2 regions of the Cedecea davisae genome follow, and region 1 is predicted to be linked to the other one. Evidence: predicted binding sites of a transcription regulator. Region 1 holds the regulator's gene; the other holds the start of a gene.
The links. The regulator Fur, encoded in region 1, represses iron uptake genes when iron is present. The targets are predictions, from matches to a motif close to ATAATAATGAGAACNACTATCAA.
Positions count from the first base shown of each region.

Region 1 (7,892 bases):
GGCAATATCACCGAACTGTACTGCACCTACGATCAGGAAACTCTGAGCAAAGATCCTTCAGACGGGCGTAAAGTTAAGGGTGTTATTCACTGGGTTAGCGCCGCGCACGCGCTGCCGGTGGAAATCCGTCTGTACGATCGCCTGTTCAGCGTGGCTAACCCGGGCGCGGCGGAAGATTTCCTGGCGACCATCAACTCTGAGTCGCTGGTTATCAAGCAGGGCTTCGTTGAGCCAAGCCTGCAAACTGCGGAAAAAGGCAAGGCCTACCAGTTTGAGCGCGAAGGCTACTTCTGCCTCGATAGCCGCTACACCACGGCGGAAAAACTGGTGTTTAACCGCACCGTTGGTCTGCGCGATACCTGGGCGAAAGTCGGCGAGTAACCGCCGTTTATCGCTTCACCGAAACGCCGCTTTATGCGGCGTTTTTTCTTTCTGAAAACACTCCTTTAACCATTCATACACATTCGCGTTGCGAATTAATTCTCATTTACAGAGCCTGAAAATACCCTCTTTTTTATTCCTGTTTATCCCGTAATCTTCTGACTCATATAATGAAAGCGCTCTCAAAAGTTTTTTATATGGCTAATCAATGAAATGAAGGATGAAGAATCCGTGGTGTGAAATTGTTACAAATGCACATAGATTATGTGCTCTCTGTCATACTCCAGGAAATCTCTCATACAAAGTCATTGATAATTCGCGTCGCGAAAAATAGTCTATGAGCAGCAGTAATGCGGGTGAGTAATGTAAAAACCGCTTTTTAGCCGTCAGGCAATTTTACTTTTTTCGTCCATGACGCTTTTCACGTCAGGCGATGATTTTTACGTCAAAGAGGAATTTAATTATGCGTACGTTTAGTGGCAAACGTAGTGCGCTTGCTCTTGCTATTGCAAGCGTTACCGCTCTTTCAGGCTTTGTTGTTGCTCCGCAGGTTAGCGCGGCTGGTTTTGTTGATGACTCAACGCTGACCGGGGGCGTCTATTACTGGCAACGTGAGCGTGACCGTAAAGATGTAGCTGACGGCAAATACAAAACCAACCTGTCACACTCCACCTGGAACGCCAACCTCGACTTCCAGTCCGGCTATGCGGCCGATATGTTTGGTCTCGATATTGCGGCATTCACCGCGATTGAAATGGCTGAAGATAGCGCCAGCGGCCACCCGAACGAAATCGCTTTCTCTTCCAAAAATAAAGGCTACAGCGAAGATTATTCCGGCGATAAGAGCGGGATCAGTCTCTATAAGGCCGCGGCTAAATTTAAATATGGCCCGGTTTGGGCGCGTGCGGGTTACATCCAGCCAACCGGCCAGACCCTGCTGGCTCCGCACTGGAGCTTTATGCCGGGTACCTATCAGGGTGCTGAAGCCGGTGCTGCCTTTGACTATGGCGATGCGGGCGCGCTGAGCTTCTCCTACATGTGGACCAACGAGTACAAGGCTCCATGGCACCTGGAAACGGATAAGTTCTATCAGAACGACAAAAAGACCAAAGTCGACTATCTGCACTCCATCGGCGCGAAGTATGACTTCAAAAATGACTTGATTCTGGAAGGGGCATTCGGCCAGGCCCAGGGCTTCGTTGACCAGTATTTTGCTAAAGCCAGCTACAAATTTGATGTTGCAGGCAGCCCTCTGAGCACCAGCTACCAGTTCTACGGCACCCGCGATAAAGCCAGCAATAATACCATCAACGATATTTACGACGGCACCGCATGGCTGCAGGCACTGACCTTCGGCTATAAAGTAGGCCAGGTTGACCTGCGTCTCGAAGGAACCATGGTTAAGGCAGAAGGCCAGCAGGGGTACTTCCTGCAGCGTATGACCCCAACCTACGCTTCCTCCAACGGCCGTCTCGACGTGTGGTGGGATAACCGCTCTGACTTCAACGCCAACGGCGAAAAAGCGGTATTCTTCGGCGCAATGTACGACCTGAGCAACTGGAACCTGCCGGGTTGGGCAGTGGGTGGCTCCTATGTCTATGCATGGGATGCGAAACCATCTACCTGGGCGCTTGATGCTGCCGGTAACCGTCAGGATCTTGCGGCCAACAAAATCAAAGAGTCTTCTTACAGTCTGGACGCGATGTACACCGTGCAGGAAGGTCGTGCTAAAGGTACGCTGTTCAAACTGCACTTTACCCAGTACGACAACCACTCAGACATCCCAAGCTGGGGCGGTGGTTACGGCAACATGTTCCAGGATGAGCGTGACGTGAAATTCATCGTTATCGCACCATTCACCATCTTCTGATGTGAAACCGGGCGCGAAAGCGCCCGATTTTGATAAGGATAGAATATGAAAAAGATTCTGCTGGTTACCGCCGTAGCCTTTAGCCTGTCCGCCTGCGTTCAGCCTGCGGCTCCGAAGGAAGACTCACGCCTGAAGCAGGCCTATAGCGCCTGTATCAATACTGCGGAAGGTAACCCGGATAAAATTGAAGCCTGCCAGAGCGTGCTGAACGTGCTGCGCCAGGAAAAACAGCACCAGGCCTTTGCCGAGAAGGAAACGGTTAACGTGCTGGACTACCAGAAATGTATCCAGGCCAGAAAAAGCGGCAATGACGAAGCGGCAAAAGTACGCTGCGACAAAATTTGGCAGGAAATTCGCGCCAACAACGGCTAAGGCTTTACTTTCTTTAGTCGATAAAAAAACCGGTGAAGCGATTCACCGGTTTTTGTTTTTTTGAGCGCCGCCGTCAGAGTAGGGCGGCGTTCGCTAAAGCGCTTTACTTCTCTTTAGGCGCGTGAGCGTTTTCGTCTTCGCGGCAGTCGCCTTCAGCGCAGTGCCCGTACAGATACAGGCTATGGTTGGTCAGGCGAATACCGTGACGAGCGGCAATTTCACGCTGGCGCAGCTCGATGGAGTCATCGCTGAATTCAATCACTTTACCGCAGTCGAGGCAGATAAGGTGATCGTGGTGATGCTGCTGGGTCAGTTCAAAAACGGACTTGCCGCCTTCAAAATTATGACGGGTCACGATCCCGGCATCGTCAAACTGGTTCAGCACGCGGTAGACCGTCGCCAGGCCAATCTCTTCGCCCATATCGATCAGTCGTTTATATAAGTCTTCCGCGCTGACGTGATGATTTACCGGCTCTTGCAGCACTTCAAGGATTTTTAATCGCGGAAGCGTGACTTTCAAGCCGGCCTTCTTTAATGCGGTATTGTTGTCAGTCATGCGGAAATTGTCCTGTTGCTTAACGATTCGCTCAAACTGCAGTGAGCGTTAAGAGTAATGCGTCTCATTATAGAACTGCTGCTTCTAAATGGGAACCGCAAGTATGGTGCAAAATAAGGCTGAAAAATCGTGGCGGCGTCGCCATTTACAGTAATTATCAGCCAAGCTATCAGGAAGACATTGTACAGGGATGTACGAGAAAGTTACAAACTTGTAGCAATTATTTTCATTGCTGCAATCTATCAAGATGGCGCAAATTCATCATTTGCGCCATTGAAATCAGGCGTTAATGATATCGGCCAGATTCAGCTCTTCAGAAACCTGCTTAACCCACTTTTCAACGCGTTCTGCGGTCAGTTCTGGCTGGCGGTCTTCGTCAATCGCCAGGCCAACAAAGTGGTCGTCATCCGCGAGGCCTTTGGAGGCTTCGAAGTGGTAGCCTGCGGTTGGCCAGTGGCCAACAATCGCCGCGCCGCGCGGTTCAATGATGTCGCGGATGGTGCCGAGCGCGTCGCAGAAGTATTCTGCATAATCTTCCTGGTCGCCGCAGCCGAACAGCGCAACCAGCTTGCCGTTGAAATCGACTTCTTCGAGGGTTGGGAAGAAATCATCCCAATCGCACTGGGCTTCGCCGTAGTACCAGGTTGGAATGCCGAGCAACAGAATGTCGAAACCTTCGAGATCTTCTTTGCTGCTTTTAGCAATGTCACGCACCTCAGCAACTTCTTTACCGAGCTGTTTTTGAATCATTTTCGCGATATTTTCGGTGTTACCGGTGTCGCTGCCGAAAAAAATGCCTACGATTGCCATGAGTAAAATAACCTCTTGAAACTAAATAGTATGCTGGCCGTTAAATGCCCACGTATAGGGCAATCATAGCAGAACAGAATCGCCAGCGGAAACAGCTATCACGCCCTGGTGCACAGTCTGCAACATGGTTTCGCTCACCGTTTTATGATTTCAGATTTCTCGAAGCGCGTATAAAGCGCTTAAGCCAGCTTTTTGAGCTGCTCGAGCAACATCTCTTCGATAAGCTCACTACGGCTAATATTACGCGCGTCGGCAAGCTGGTTGAGGGCGTCGACCGCATCGTTGTTCAGTTTTAGCTCTACCCGCTTCAAACCACGCACTTTATCGCGCTTTAGCTGGTTGCGTTTATTGATACGCAGCTGCTCATCGCGCGAGAGCGGATTGGTTTTAGGCCGCCCGGGGCGACGCTCGTCCGCGAACAGATCTAATGTAGTACGGTCCGTTTGTTCTTTTGCCATGATTAGGATACTGACAGGGAATTCTGGCTGCAGGGGCAGGGTGCCGGTGCAATTAAGCGCGCCATCATACATCAGCGCGCCATTCGCGCCAACGCGTTAGCGACTTCTGCGTCCCGGTCGTTCTGTTTTTAATCAGTTTTTCGCATCAGCGTCGATAAATCGGTGAATTGCGCGCAAAACCGCATCCGGTTTCTCGGCGTGGACCCAGTGTCCGGCTCCGGCAATCACATGGGCGCGGGCCAGAGGGAACTGCCTTAACAGCTCTTCCCGATGACTTTCGTCAACATAAGGCGAGTCGCCGCCGCGAATAAACAGCGCCGGTTTCTGCCAGGCAGGTATCGGCTGCCAGCCGACAATATGCTCATATTGTTGCCAGAGCACCGGAACGTTGAATTTCCACTCGCCGTCGGCAAAGGATTTCAGCAGGAACTGAATAACGCCCTCTTCGGCAATGTGCTCACGCATTATTTGAGCGGCCTGCTGGCGCGTTTTCACGCCTGCTTCGGTTACCGCGCGGATCCCGGCGAAAATCTCGTCGTGACGACGAACGTGGTAATTGACAGGTGCGATGTCGATCATCACCAGCTTATCAATGCGCTGGGGGGCAATCGCGCTTAAGGCCATCACCACTTTGCCGCCCATCGAGTGGCCGATGAAAGTTGCTTTTTCTATGTTGTAAGCGTCGAGCGTGTCGATGACGTCCTGCGCCATTGCGGCATAGCTCATGTCATCGTTGCGCGGTGAAAGTCCGTGGTTGCGCAGATCTATCTGCAAAAGGGTGTGATCCTTGCCCAAATCCCGCGCCAGTATGCCAAGGTTGTCGAGGCTGCCGAACAGGCCGTGGATCAGCACGATAGGGGAATTGCTATTCGATTGTTGCGCAGTTTGCAGGCGAGCATTTAATTTCATGGCAAAGTTCTTTATTTTGGGGCGTTTGGTTAGGGTATTATGTTGGCATTCCTGCGGGCGTGCGGCAAATATTCAGTTTACTCTGACTTTAAGCCGCCCCTCCTGTTCGCTGTTGGGATTTGCCCCTATAATCCCAACGACTTGTATTCAGAAAAGATATCGTACTGGATTAAGATGAAAACAATCGAAGTTGATGACGAGCTTTATCGCTACATTGCCAGCCAAACCAAGCATATTGGCGAAAGCGCGTCCGACATTTTACGGCGTATGCTCAAATTTAGCGCCGGACAAACTCCAGCAGCTACCCCTACACCTGCCACCGCGGAGCGCCCGGCGCCCGTTGTCGAGGAGAAACCGGCTAATACCGCCCGCAATCGCGTTCGCGCGGTGCGTGAGCTGCTGCTCTCCGACGAATACGCCGCCCAGAATAAGGCCGTTAACCGCTTTATGATGGTGCTCTCCACGCTTTATCAACTGGATGCAAAAACCTTCGGCGAAGCTACTGAATCGCTGCATGGCCGCACCCGGGTTTACTTTGCCGGTAACGAGCAAACGCTGCTGGCAAGCGGCAATCAAACCAAGCCGAAACATGTTCCGGGCACCCCGTACTGGGTGATAACCAACACGAATACGGATCGTAAACGCAGCATGGTTGAACACATCATGCAGTCAATGCAGTTCCCCGCGGAGCTGATTGAAAAGGTTTGCGGCACTATTTAAAAACCTGGCGTCAGTAAGGAAAAGCCAATGGCTAACCACGACCGTGCGGGTCAACCTGCACAACAGAGCGATTTGATTAACGTAGCCCAGCTTACGGCGCAGTATTACGTGCTGAAACCTGAGGTGGGTAATAGTGAACACGCGGTGAAGTTCGGCACCTCCGGCCACCGCGGCAGTGCGGCTCGTCACAGCTTTAACGAGCCTCATATTCTGGCGATTGCTCAGGCCATCGCTGAGGAACGCGCTAAAAACGGGATAACCGGCCCGTGCTATGTGGGTAAAGATACCCACGCGCTTTCCGAACCTGCGTTTATCTCCGTGCTGGAAGTGCTGGCCGCCAACGGCGTGGACGTGATTGTCCAGCAGGACAACGGCTATACCCCGACGCCTGCTATCTCCAACGCGATTCTGGTGCATAACAAGAAAGCCGGCCCTCAGGCGGACGGGATTGTGATTACGCCATCCCATAACCCGCCGGATGACGGCGGCATTAAATACAACCCGCCAAACGGTGGCCCGGCCGATACCAACGTCACTAAAGTCGTTGAGGACAGAGCCAATGCGCTGCTGGCCGACGGCCTGAAAGGCGTGAGGCGTATTTCCCTGGATAAAGCATGGGCCAGCGGCCACGTTAAAGAGCTGGACCTGGTTCAGCCGTTTATCGAAGGGCTGGTGGACATCGTTGATATGGCCGCCATCCAGAAAGCGGGCCTCAAGCTGGGCGTTGACCCACTCGGCGGCTCCGGGATTGAATACTGGCACCGCATCGCAAAACACTACAATCTTGACCTGACCATCGTTAACGATCAGGTCGACCAGACCTTCCGCTTTATGCATCTCGATAAAGACGGCGCAATCCGCATGGACTGCTCCTCCGAATGCGCGATGGCGGGCCTGCTTGCGCTGCGCGATAAGTTCGACCTGGCGTTTGCCAACGACCCGGATTATGACCGTCACGGGATCGTAACGCCTGCTGGCCTGATGAACCCTAACCATTATCTGGCGGTGGCGATCAACTACCTGTTCCAGCATCGCCCGCAGTGGGGCAAAGAGGTGGCGGTAGGCAAAACCCTGGTTTCTTCCGCGATGATCGACCGCGTGGTAGAAGATTTGGGCCGCAAGCTGGTGGAAGTCCCGGTGGGCTTCAAATGGTTTGTGGACGGCCTGTTCGACGGCAGCTTTGGCTTCGGCGGCGAAGAGAGTGCGGGGGCATCTTTCCTGCGCTTTAACGGCACGCCGTGGTCTACCGATAAAGACGGCATCATCATGTGCCTGCTGGCGGCCGAAATTACCGCCGTAACCGGCAAAAATCCGCAGCAGCATTATGACGAACTGGCCGCACGCTTTGGCGCGCCGAGCTACAACCGCATTCAGGCTCCTGCGACCTCCGCGCAGAAGGCCGCGTTGTCTAAGCTGTCTCCTGAAATGGTCAGCGCGGATACGCTGGCTGGTGACCCAATCACCGCTCGTCTGACTGCGGCTCCGGGCAATGGGGCTTCTATCGGCGGCCTGAAGGTGATGACCGAAAACGGCTGGTTCGCCGCCCGTCCTTCCGGCACCGAAGACGCCTACAAGATTTACTGCGAAAGCTTCCTCGGCGCGGAACACCGCGAGCAGATAGAGAAAGAAGCGGTAGAGATTGTCAGCGAAGTGCTGAAGAACGCGAAGTAAAAGTACTGTGAAGAAAGGGAGCGAATTACCGCTCCCTTTTTTATCAGATGTGCCTGTCGGTTAATTCAAAACGCGGTGACACCAGGCCATACAACGTCCAGCCCAGGAACGTCACCATCGCACCATACAGCATCGCCTCCTGCCC
Region 1 covers NZ_CP172054.1:3,538,731-3,546,622, reverse strand. Annotated here, with positions in the region: gene glnS (glutamine--tRNA ligase) at 1-381, shown strand, start outside; gene chiP (chitoporin) at 845-2,251, shown strand; gene chiQ (ChiQ/YbfN family lipoprotein) at 2,297-2,623, shown strand; gene fur (ferric iron uptake transcriptional regulator) at 2,727-3,179, opposite strand; gene fldA (flavodoxin FldA) at 3,459-3,989, opposite strand; gene ybfE (LexA regulated protein) at 4,169-4,447, opposite strand; gene ybfF (esterase) at 4,580-5,356, opposite strand; gene seqA (replication initiation negative regulator SeqA) at 5,531-6,076, shown strand; gene pgm (phosphoglucomutase (alpha-D-glucose-1,6-bisphosphate-dependent)) at 6,104-7,747, shown strand; gene potE (putrescine-ornithine antiporter) at 7,791-7,892, opposite strand, start outside.

Region 2 (7,892 bases), 1.3 Mb from region 1:
CGAAGTCTTCGGTGCGCTGGTGCCGATTTACGGAACCCTGGTGACCTCGTTCATCGCGCTGCTGATTGCGGTGCCGGTGAGCTTTGGTATTGCCCTGTTCCTGACTGAACTTGCGCCCGGCTGGCTGAAGCGCCCGCTGGGTATTGCTATTGAACTGCTGGCGGCTATTCCAAGTATCGTGTACGGCATGTGGGGCCTGTTTATCTTTGCTCCGCTGTTCGCGACTTACTTCCAGCAGCCGGTAGGCGACGTGCTGTCCGCCGTGCCTATTGTTGGCGCGCTGTTCTCTGGCCCGGCCTTCGGCATTGGTATCCTCGCTGCTGGCGTGATCCTCGCGATTATGATCATTCCCTACATCGCCTCCGTCATGCGCGATGTATTCGAACAAACCCCGGTGATGATGAAAGAGTCGGCCTACGGCATCGGCTGCACCACATGGGAAGTTATCTGGCGAATCGTTCTGCCGTTCACCAAAAATGGCGTGATCGGCGGCGTGATGCTTGGCCTTGGCCGCGCGCTGGGTGAAACCATGGCGGTGACCTTTATCATCGGCAACACCTACCAGCTCGACAGCGCATCGCTGTATATGCCGGGGAACAGCATCACTTCCGCGCTGGCAAACGAATTTGCCGAAGCGGAATCCGGGCTGCATACCGCCGCGCTGATGGAACTGGGCTTAATTCTGTTCGTGATTACCTTTATCGTGCTGGCTATCTCTAAGTTCATGATTATGCGCCTGGCGAAAAATGAAGGGGCTCGCTCATGACCACGATGGAAATGCAAAGCAACGCGGCGCTGGCTGAATCGCGCCGTAAGATGCAGGCGCGCCGCCGCGTAAAAAACCGTATTGCCCTGACGCTTTCAATGGCGACCATGGTATTCGGTCTGTTCTGGCTGGTATGGATCCTGTTTTCAACGGTGACGCGCGGCATCGACGGTATGTCGCTGGCGCTGTTCACCGAAATGACGCCTCCGCCAAATACCGCAGGCGGTGGCCTGGCGAACGCCCTCGCGGGCAGCGGCCTGCTTATCCTGTGGGCGACCGTTATCGGGACTCCGCTTGGCATCATGGCCGGGATTTACCTGGCGGAATATGGCCGCAAGTCTGCTCTGGCCGAAGTGATTCGCTTTATTAACGACATCCTTCTGTCCGCGCCGTCGATTGTTGTAGGCCTGTTTGTTTACACCATCGTGGTGGCGAAGATGGAGCACTTCTCCGGCTGGGCGGGCGTTATTGCGCTGGCGCTGCTGCAGGTGCCAATCGTGATTCGTACCACTGAGAACATGCTGAAACTGGTGCCGGACAGCCTGCGTGAAGCGGCTTACGCTCTGGGTACGCCGAAGTGGAAAATGATCTCCGCCATTACGCTGAAAGCGTCGGTGTCCGGGATTATCACCGGGGTGCTGCTGGCGATTGCCCGTATCGCCGGTGAAACCGCGCCGCTGCTGTTCACCTCCCTCTCCAACCAGTTCTGGAGTACGGACATGATGCAGCCAATCGCCAACCTGCCGGTGACCATTTTCAAATTTGCTATGAGCCCGTTTGCCGAATGGCAACAGCTGGCCTGGGCAGGGGTGCTAATTATTACCCTCTGCGTGCTGCTGCTGAACATTCTGGCGCGCGTGATTTTCTCAAAGAGTAAACACGGTTAAATTTTACGGCGCGGCCATCGCGGCGCCGGACGGAGATTAAGAAACAGATGAGTAAGGTTGATTTAGCCCCAGGCAAAATCCAGGTTCGTGACCTGAACTTCTACTACGGTAAGTTCCACGCCCTGAAGAACATCAATCTGGATATCGCGAAGAACCAGGTTACCGCCTTCATCGGGCCGTCAGGCTGTGGTAAGTCCACCCTGCTGCGCACCTTTAACAAAATGTACTCGCTCTACCCGGAGCAGCGTGCAGAAGGTGAAATCCTGCTGGATGGGGAAAACATCCTCACCCAGAGCCAGGATATCGCGCTGCTGCGTGCCAAAGTGGGCATGGTCTTCCAGAAGCCGACGCCGTTCCCGATGTCGATTTACGACAACATCGCCTTCGGCGTTCGCCTGTTTGAAAAGCTTTCCCGTAGCGATATGGACGAGCGCGTGCAGTGGGCTTTGACTAAAGCCGCATTGTGGAACGAAACTAAAGATAAACTGCACCAGAGCGGCTACAGTCTCTCCGGTGGCCAGCAGCAGCGTCTGTGCATCGCCCGCGGTATCGCTATTCGCCCGGAAGTGTTACTCCTGGATGAGCCGTGCTCCGCTCTTGACCCAATCTCTACCGGGCGCATTGAAGAGCTGATTACCGAGCTGAAAGAAGACTATACCGTGGTGATCGTGACCCACAACATGCAGCAGGCGGCGCGTTGTTCTGACCACACGGCGTTTATGTACCTCGGCGAGCTGATTGAATTTAGCGAAACCGATACGCTGTTTACTACGCCAGCGAAGAAACAAACCGAAGATTATATTACTGGCCGCTACGGTTGATTTGGAGAGCGCGATGGACAACCTCAATTTAAATAAACATATTTCCGGCCAGTTCAACGCCGAGCTGGAGTACATCCGCACTCAGGTCATGACCATGGGCGGGCTGGTGGAGCAGCAGCTTTCCGACGCTATCACCGCTATGCACAACCAGGACAGCGAGCTGGCCAAGCGCGTTATTGCCGGTGACCAGAAGGTCAACATGATGGAAGTGGCTATCGATGAAGCCTGCGTGCGCATCATCGCTAAACGCCAGCCAACCGCCAGCGACCTGCGCCTGGTGATGGCCATCATCAAGACCATCGCCGAGCTGGAACGTATTGGTGACGTAGCGGATAAAATCTGCCGCACCGCGCTGGAGAAATTCTCCCAGCAACACCAGCCTCTGCTGGTGAGCCTGGAGTCTCTGGGCCGCCACACCGTACAGATGCTGCACGATGTGCTGGATGCATTTGCTCGTATGGATCTGGACGAAGCGGTGCGTATTTACCGTGAAGATAAGAAAGTGGATCAGGAGTACGAAGGCATCGTGCGTCAGCTAATGACTTACATGATGGAAGATTCCCGCACTATTCCAAGCGTGCTGACCGCGCTGTTCTGCGCCCGTTCAATCGAGCGCATCGGCGACCGCTGCCAGAACATTTGTGAGTATATTTTCTACTTCGTGAAGGGCCAGGACTTCCGTCACGTTGGCGGCGACGAGCTGGACAAGCTGCTGGCAGGTAAAGATCCAAAAGAATAAGCTTCTCTGTTTCCCTCTCCTCAGGGAGAGGGATGATGATCGTTTCATCAAATTCATGAGTTATCCGCCTCTCCCTTAAAATGAGCGTTTTCTGCAAATTCCCTCCCGGTTTCCTGAAATGGCTTAATAACCATCGTCAGTGAATAATATATTTTCTTATTATATTGTTAGATAACTATATTTTATTCTTTGTGGGTGGGTATTGTTTTCCCATTATTTCTCGTTGTGTTTTTACACGTTATTCTGCCTGACGTTGCAGAAAGATATATTTTTTTCATGTTTTTATTTGTGGTCTAGACTAATTGTCGTTGCAATAAAATCCATGGTTTGAGGGTGGTTGTTATTATGTATTTCACGCGCGAAGGTTATATCGTGTGTTCAATATCATGCTTTTATTTTATTAGCAGAATGAAAGCCAGCCTTGAATATATAAAGTATTTATTTAACTCTTTCACAATAAATAGAGGGTTCTGTTCATGCGTAAAACGACAGTATTAACTACTTGTGCCGGTTTGGCCTTAATGGCGGCATCTTCACTAAGTTATGCCGAGCAGGCAAAACCTTTCCATGGCTACGTCAGTAATCCGCCTTCACGCGCTTTTCTTTGTACTTCACAAGCCGGTAATCTTAATAAAAACTGCGGGGCTATTCAGTATGAACCGCAGTCGCTGGAAGGACCTAAAGGGTTCCCTGCAAACGGCCCTGCTGATGGTCACATCGCCAGTGCCGGGCATGATAATTATGCGCAACTTGATGAGCAAAGCCCTACTCGTTGGCACAAGGTGGAATTGAATACAGGTAAGCAAAGTTTTACCTGGACTTTGACCGCAGCTCATAAAACCGAAAGATGGCGTTTCTTTATTACTAAAAAAGACTGGGATCCAAGCAAGAAATTGACCCGTGCACAGTTTGACCTTGATAAGCCAATTTGCGATCAGGACGGTAAAGGTGAGGTTCCTGCGAATAGTATTACCATCAAGGATTGTACCATTCCGTCAGATTATAAGGGCTACCATGTTATTCTCGGCGTCTGGGATATTGCCGATACCGGTAATGCGTTCTATCAGGTAATTGATACTGATATCAAATAGCTTTGACGGATGATAACCATGCTTTCAGGGCATGGTTATCACAACGTTATTATTTGCCGAACAAACGCCGCGAATTATCCTCAATCTTTCCTGAAATACGCCTTTTCTGCATCGTCCTTGTCCAACTGGTCGAAAGCCCCGCGGCTGACAACAGGCGATGATATTGCGAATCATCAAACGGCATATGCCAGGCTATGGCAATCGCTTCGGCCACGGTAACATCGCTCAGGCGCGATGCCAGCTCCAGCGGCGCGTCAGCGGAAACGCTCCCCGCCAGAATCACGCGATAAAGCCAGCCGCAATAGCCCGCTTCCTGCATCCTTGATGACATATCGCTGACGCCAAAGTGATAGTTGAGCTTAAAACACGGCGAGCGTGGCTGAGTGACCTGAATCAACGCTTCGCCCCAGCGGTAGATATCGCCCATATAGACGTTTTTCTCGGTCATCCCTTCTGTGGAAAGGTTCTCGCCAAAAGCGGGGGCGTTAAACAGCTCTGCTTTTTCCGGGAACAGCTGCGCCCAGTACTGATAATGTTCGCGCGGATAGTGGCACAACGCCCTGTCCGGCCCGCCGTGGATAACCTTTTCCGCCTGCTCATCGCCTTCGATACCGAGTTCGGTTAACCGGAGTTCTCCATCCACCTGAACTTTGGCGATGGCGCTTGGCCTGCTGCCGTCATAGTCACGAATTTTGCCGACGTAAACCTGTAATGGATTGCGATGCATGAGCGGTTCCCTGCGTTATAGGCATAAAAAAAGCGAGCCATCAGGCTCGCTTCTCTAAGGCGACAATGCAACCTTATTTTTTAGCGGCGAAACGTGCTGCTGCTTCGTCCCAGTTAACCACGTTCCAGAACTCTTTAGCGTAGTCCGGGCGGCGGTTCTGGAATTTCAGGTAGTAAGCGTGCTCCCAAACGTCCAGGCCCACAATTGGGAAGCCGGAAGCGCCGGAGATAGCTTCACCCATCAGCGGGCTATCCTGGTTAGCGGTAGACACTACAGCCAGTTTGTCGCCTTTCAGAACCAGCCACGCCCAGCCGGAGCCGAAACGGGTTGCTGCTGCTTTCTCGAACTCGGCTTTGAACGCGTCAACGCTGCCGAAATCGCGCTCGATAGCGGCTTTCAGGTCGCCCTTCAGCTCGGTACCTTTTTTCAGGCCTTTCCAGAAGAAGCTGTGGTTAGCGTGGCCGCCGGCGTTGTTACGCAGTACGGTTTTCTTATCAGCAGGCAGCTGATCCAGTTTAGTAATCAGCTCTTCAGCAGACAGGTTGGCAAACTCAGGCAGGGACTCCAGCGCGGCGTTCGCGTTGTTAACATAAGCCTGGTGGTGTTTGCTGTGATGGATTTCCATCGTTTCTTTGTCGAAATGCGGTTCCAGCGCGTCGTAAGCGTAAGGCAGGGATGGCAGTGTATAGCTCATATTCATCGTCTCCATTAACGTAGAGCGGCTGTGATGCTGTTAACGCCGCGTAATCAGTTGGTCCATTATAGTTAATTAAATGATATTGAAAATGCTTATCAATGCCGTAATTTTAATAAGGTTATAACTTTTTGTCATGATGGCGAGAATATGAGCGATTAGCTATCGATTGCGAGTCGTAACCCAGGCCAGAGGTAAAAGCGCCGCCAGTACCATCGCGACGCCAGCCAAAGGCGTAAAGCGCATCAGTTCCATTTTCACCAGCAATCCGCCGACGTTCTCCCCGAAGAATATCCCCAGATTAAAAGCAGAGATATTCAGGCCCGAGGCAAAGTCGATCGCGCCGGGCGTGTGCCGGGTGGCGGTCGTCAGCATGCCGTGCTGAACGGCGGGTGAGACGGCGAAAGCGATCATTCCCCATAAAAAGAGCAGCACTACCACCGGTATTTTGAGGTTAAGCGTCAGCGTCATGGCGGCCAGAATAATCGCCAGCAACACAAACAGTATTCTCAATGAGGAAGTCCATCCCAGCGCGGAGGTCATTTTCCCTCCCGCCAGATTCCCGGCAAGCGTTGCCGCCCCGAACACCACCAGCAGCGTACTGGCCGCGGCTGATGAAAATCCTGTTACGGTTGTCAGCAGCGGGATGATGAACGTAAATGCCGCGAAACTGGCGCCAAATCCAAAGATGGTCACCAGCATCATGGTGAGCACCGCCGGGCTCTTTAGCGCTGACAGCTGTTTCGCCATCTTTGCCGCTTTTGCCATTGGCATCTCCGGCAGCCATAAGGCAATGGCTACCAGCGACAGCACGGCGAGAGCCGAGACGGCGAAAAGTGGAAAACGCCAGCCCAGAGTGTGGCCTGCAAGGCTGCCCAGCGGTACGCCAATCACCATCGCCAGCGTCAGCCCGGCAAACATCACGGCAATCGCTTTACCTGCCTGCCCGGCCGGTGCAAGGCGGGATGCAATGGTTGCCCCGATGGCGAAAAAGCTGCCGTGGGCAACGGCGGTAAGCACTCTACCGGTGAGAAAAAGGGCATAGCTGCTGGACAGGGCGGAGATAAGGCTGCCGACCAAAAACAGCAGGATAAGCGACATCAGCACCGGCTTGCGCGGTAGCCCGGACAACAGTAGCACCAGTGCCGGAGAACCCAGCGCCAGCGCCAGGGCATAGAGTCCCACAAGATTGCCCGCTCGCGTCAGCTCAATATTCAGGGCAGCGGCAATATCGGGCAGGATCCCTACCACAATAAACTCGGCTACCCCGATAGCGAATGCTGTTACCGAAAGCGCAACCAGGCCCGGATGTATCCGTCGCGAATCCATTACACTCGCCCTGCCGCCTGGGTTGCCGCCGCACCGGCTAGCGCCAGAGACTGATCGTCATCGACCGTGGCTCCGGCAACGCCCAGGCCGCCGATGATTTGCCCGTTATCACCGCGTAAAACGATGCCGCCGCCAAAGCTAATCAGGCCGCCGTTAGTCGACTCTAAGGAATAAATATTGCCGCCGGGGCGTGCTTCCTGGCCCAGAGAAAGCGAATCACTGCCGAAGAGAGCGGCGGTGCGGGCTTTCTTAATTGAGACATCAATCGCGCCAGCAACCGCGCTGTCCATGCGCAGGAATCCTCTTAGCAGCCCGGCATCGTCCACCACGCTGATGCAGACTGCCTGTTTGCGGGACTGAGCAAGCTCGGTGATTTTGAGAATGGCATCGCGGGTAATGTGTTCAAACATGGATATGGCTCCTGAAAATTTGGGAGCCGCGATAGTGGCAGGTGACTTGAAACACGCCAATCAGAAGCGCGGTTAGAGGGCTAAAGTTTGATAATGTCGAACATTTCGCTTAATACGCGCTGCGCAAAGCGCCGCATATAATCGGGATGGAGCCGGGCGGCTGGCCCCGCCATTCCCAGCGCGGCTACCACCTGCCCGGATTGCCGTAGCGGCAAAGCCAGGCAATGCAGGCCTTCTTCCGCCTCGCCGGTATCCAGGGCAAACCCCTGCTCGCGGATGCGGGATATTTCACCATTTAGTGCAGAGGAGACCGCATCCGATTTTCTTAGCGCCCGCAGCAGGTCGTCATTAAAGGCCAGAAAAATGCGGCCAATGGCCGAAGTTGTGAGCCGCTCGCGTTTACCCCTTGGGCTGGCTACGCGCAGGTT
Region 2 covers NZ_CP172054.1:4,815,989-4,823,880, forward strand. Annotated here, with positions in the region: gene pstC (phosphate ABC transporter permease PstC) at 1-766, shown strand, start outside; gene pstA (phosphate ABC transporter permease PstA) at 763-1,653, shown strand; gene pstB (phosphate ABC transporter ATP-binding protein PstB) at 1,701-2,474, shown strand; gene phoU (phosphate signaling complex protein PhoU) at 2,488-3,213, shown strand; gene ACG1VR_RS23040 (lytic polysaccharide monooxygenase) at 3,690-4,304, shown strand; gene yiiM (6-hydroxyaminopurine reductase) at 4,354-5,031, opposite strand; gene sodA (superoxide dismutase [Mn]) at 5,105-5,725, opposite strand; gene ACG1VR_RS23055 (MFS transporter) at 5,888-7,054, opposite strand; gene ACG1VR_RS23060 (heme-binding protein) at 7,054-7,464, opposite strand; gene ACG1VR_RS23065 (IclR family transcriptional regulator) at 7,545-7,892, opposite strand, start outside.
Region 2: a site for Fur is predicted at 5,805-5,827, ahead of sodA (superoxide dismutase [Mn]). Genes of this name have one in related genera too.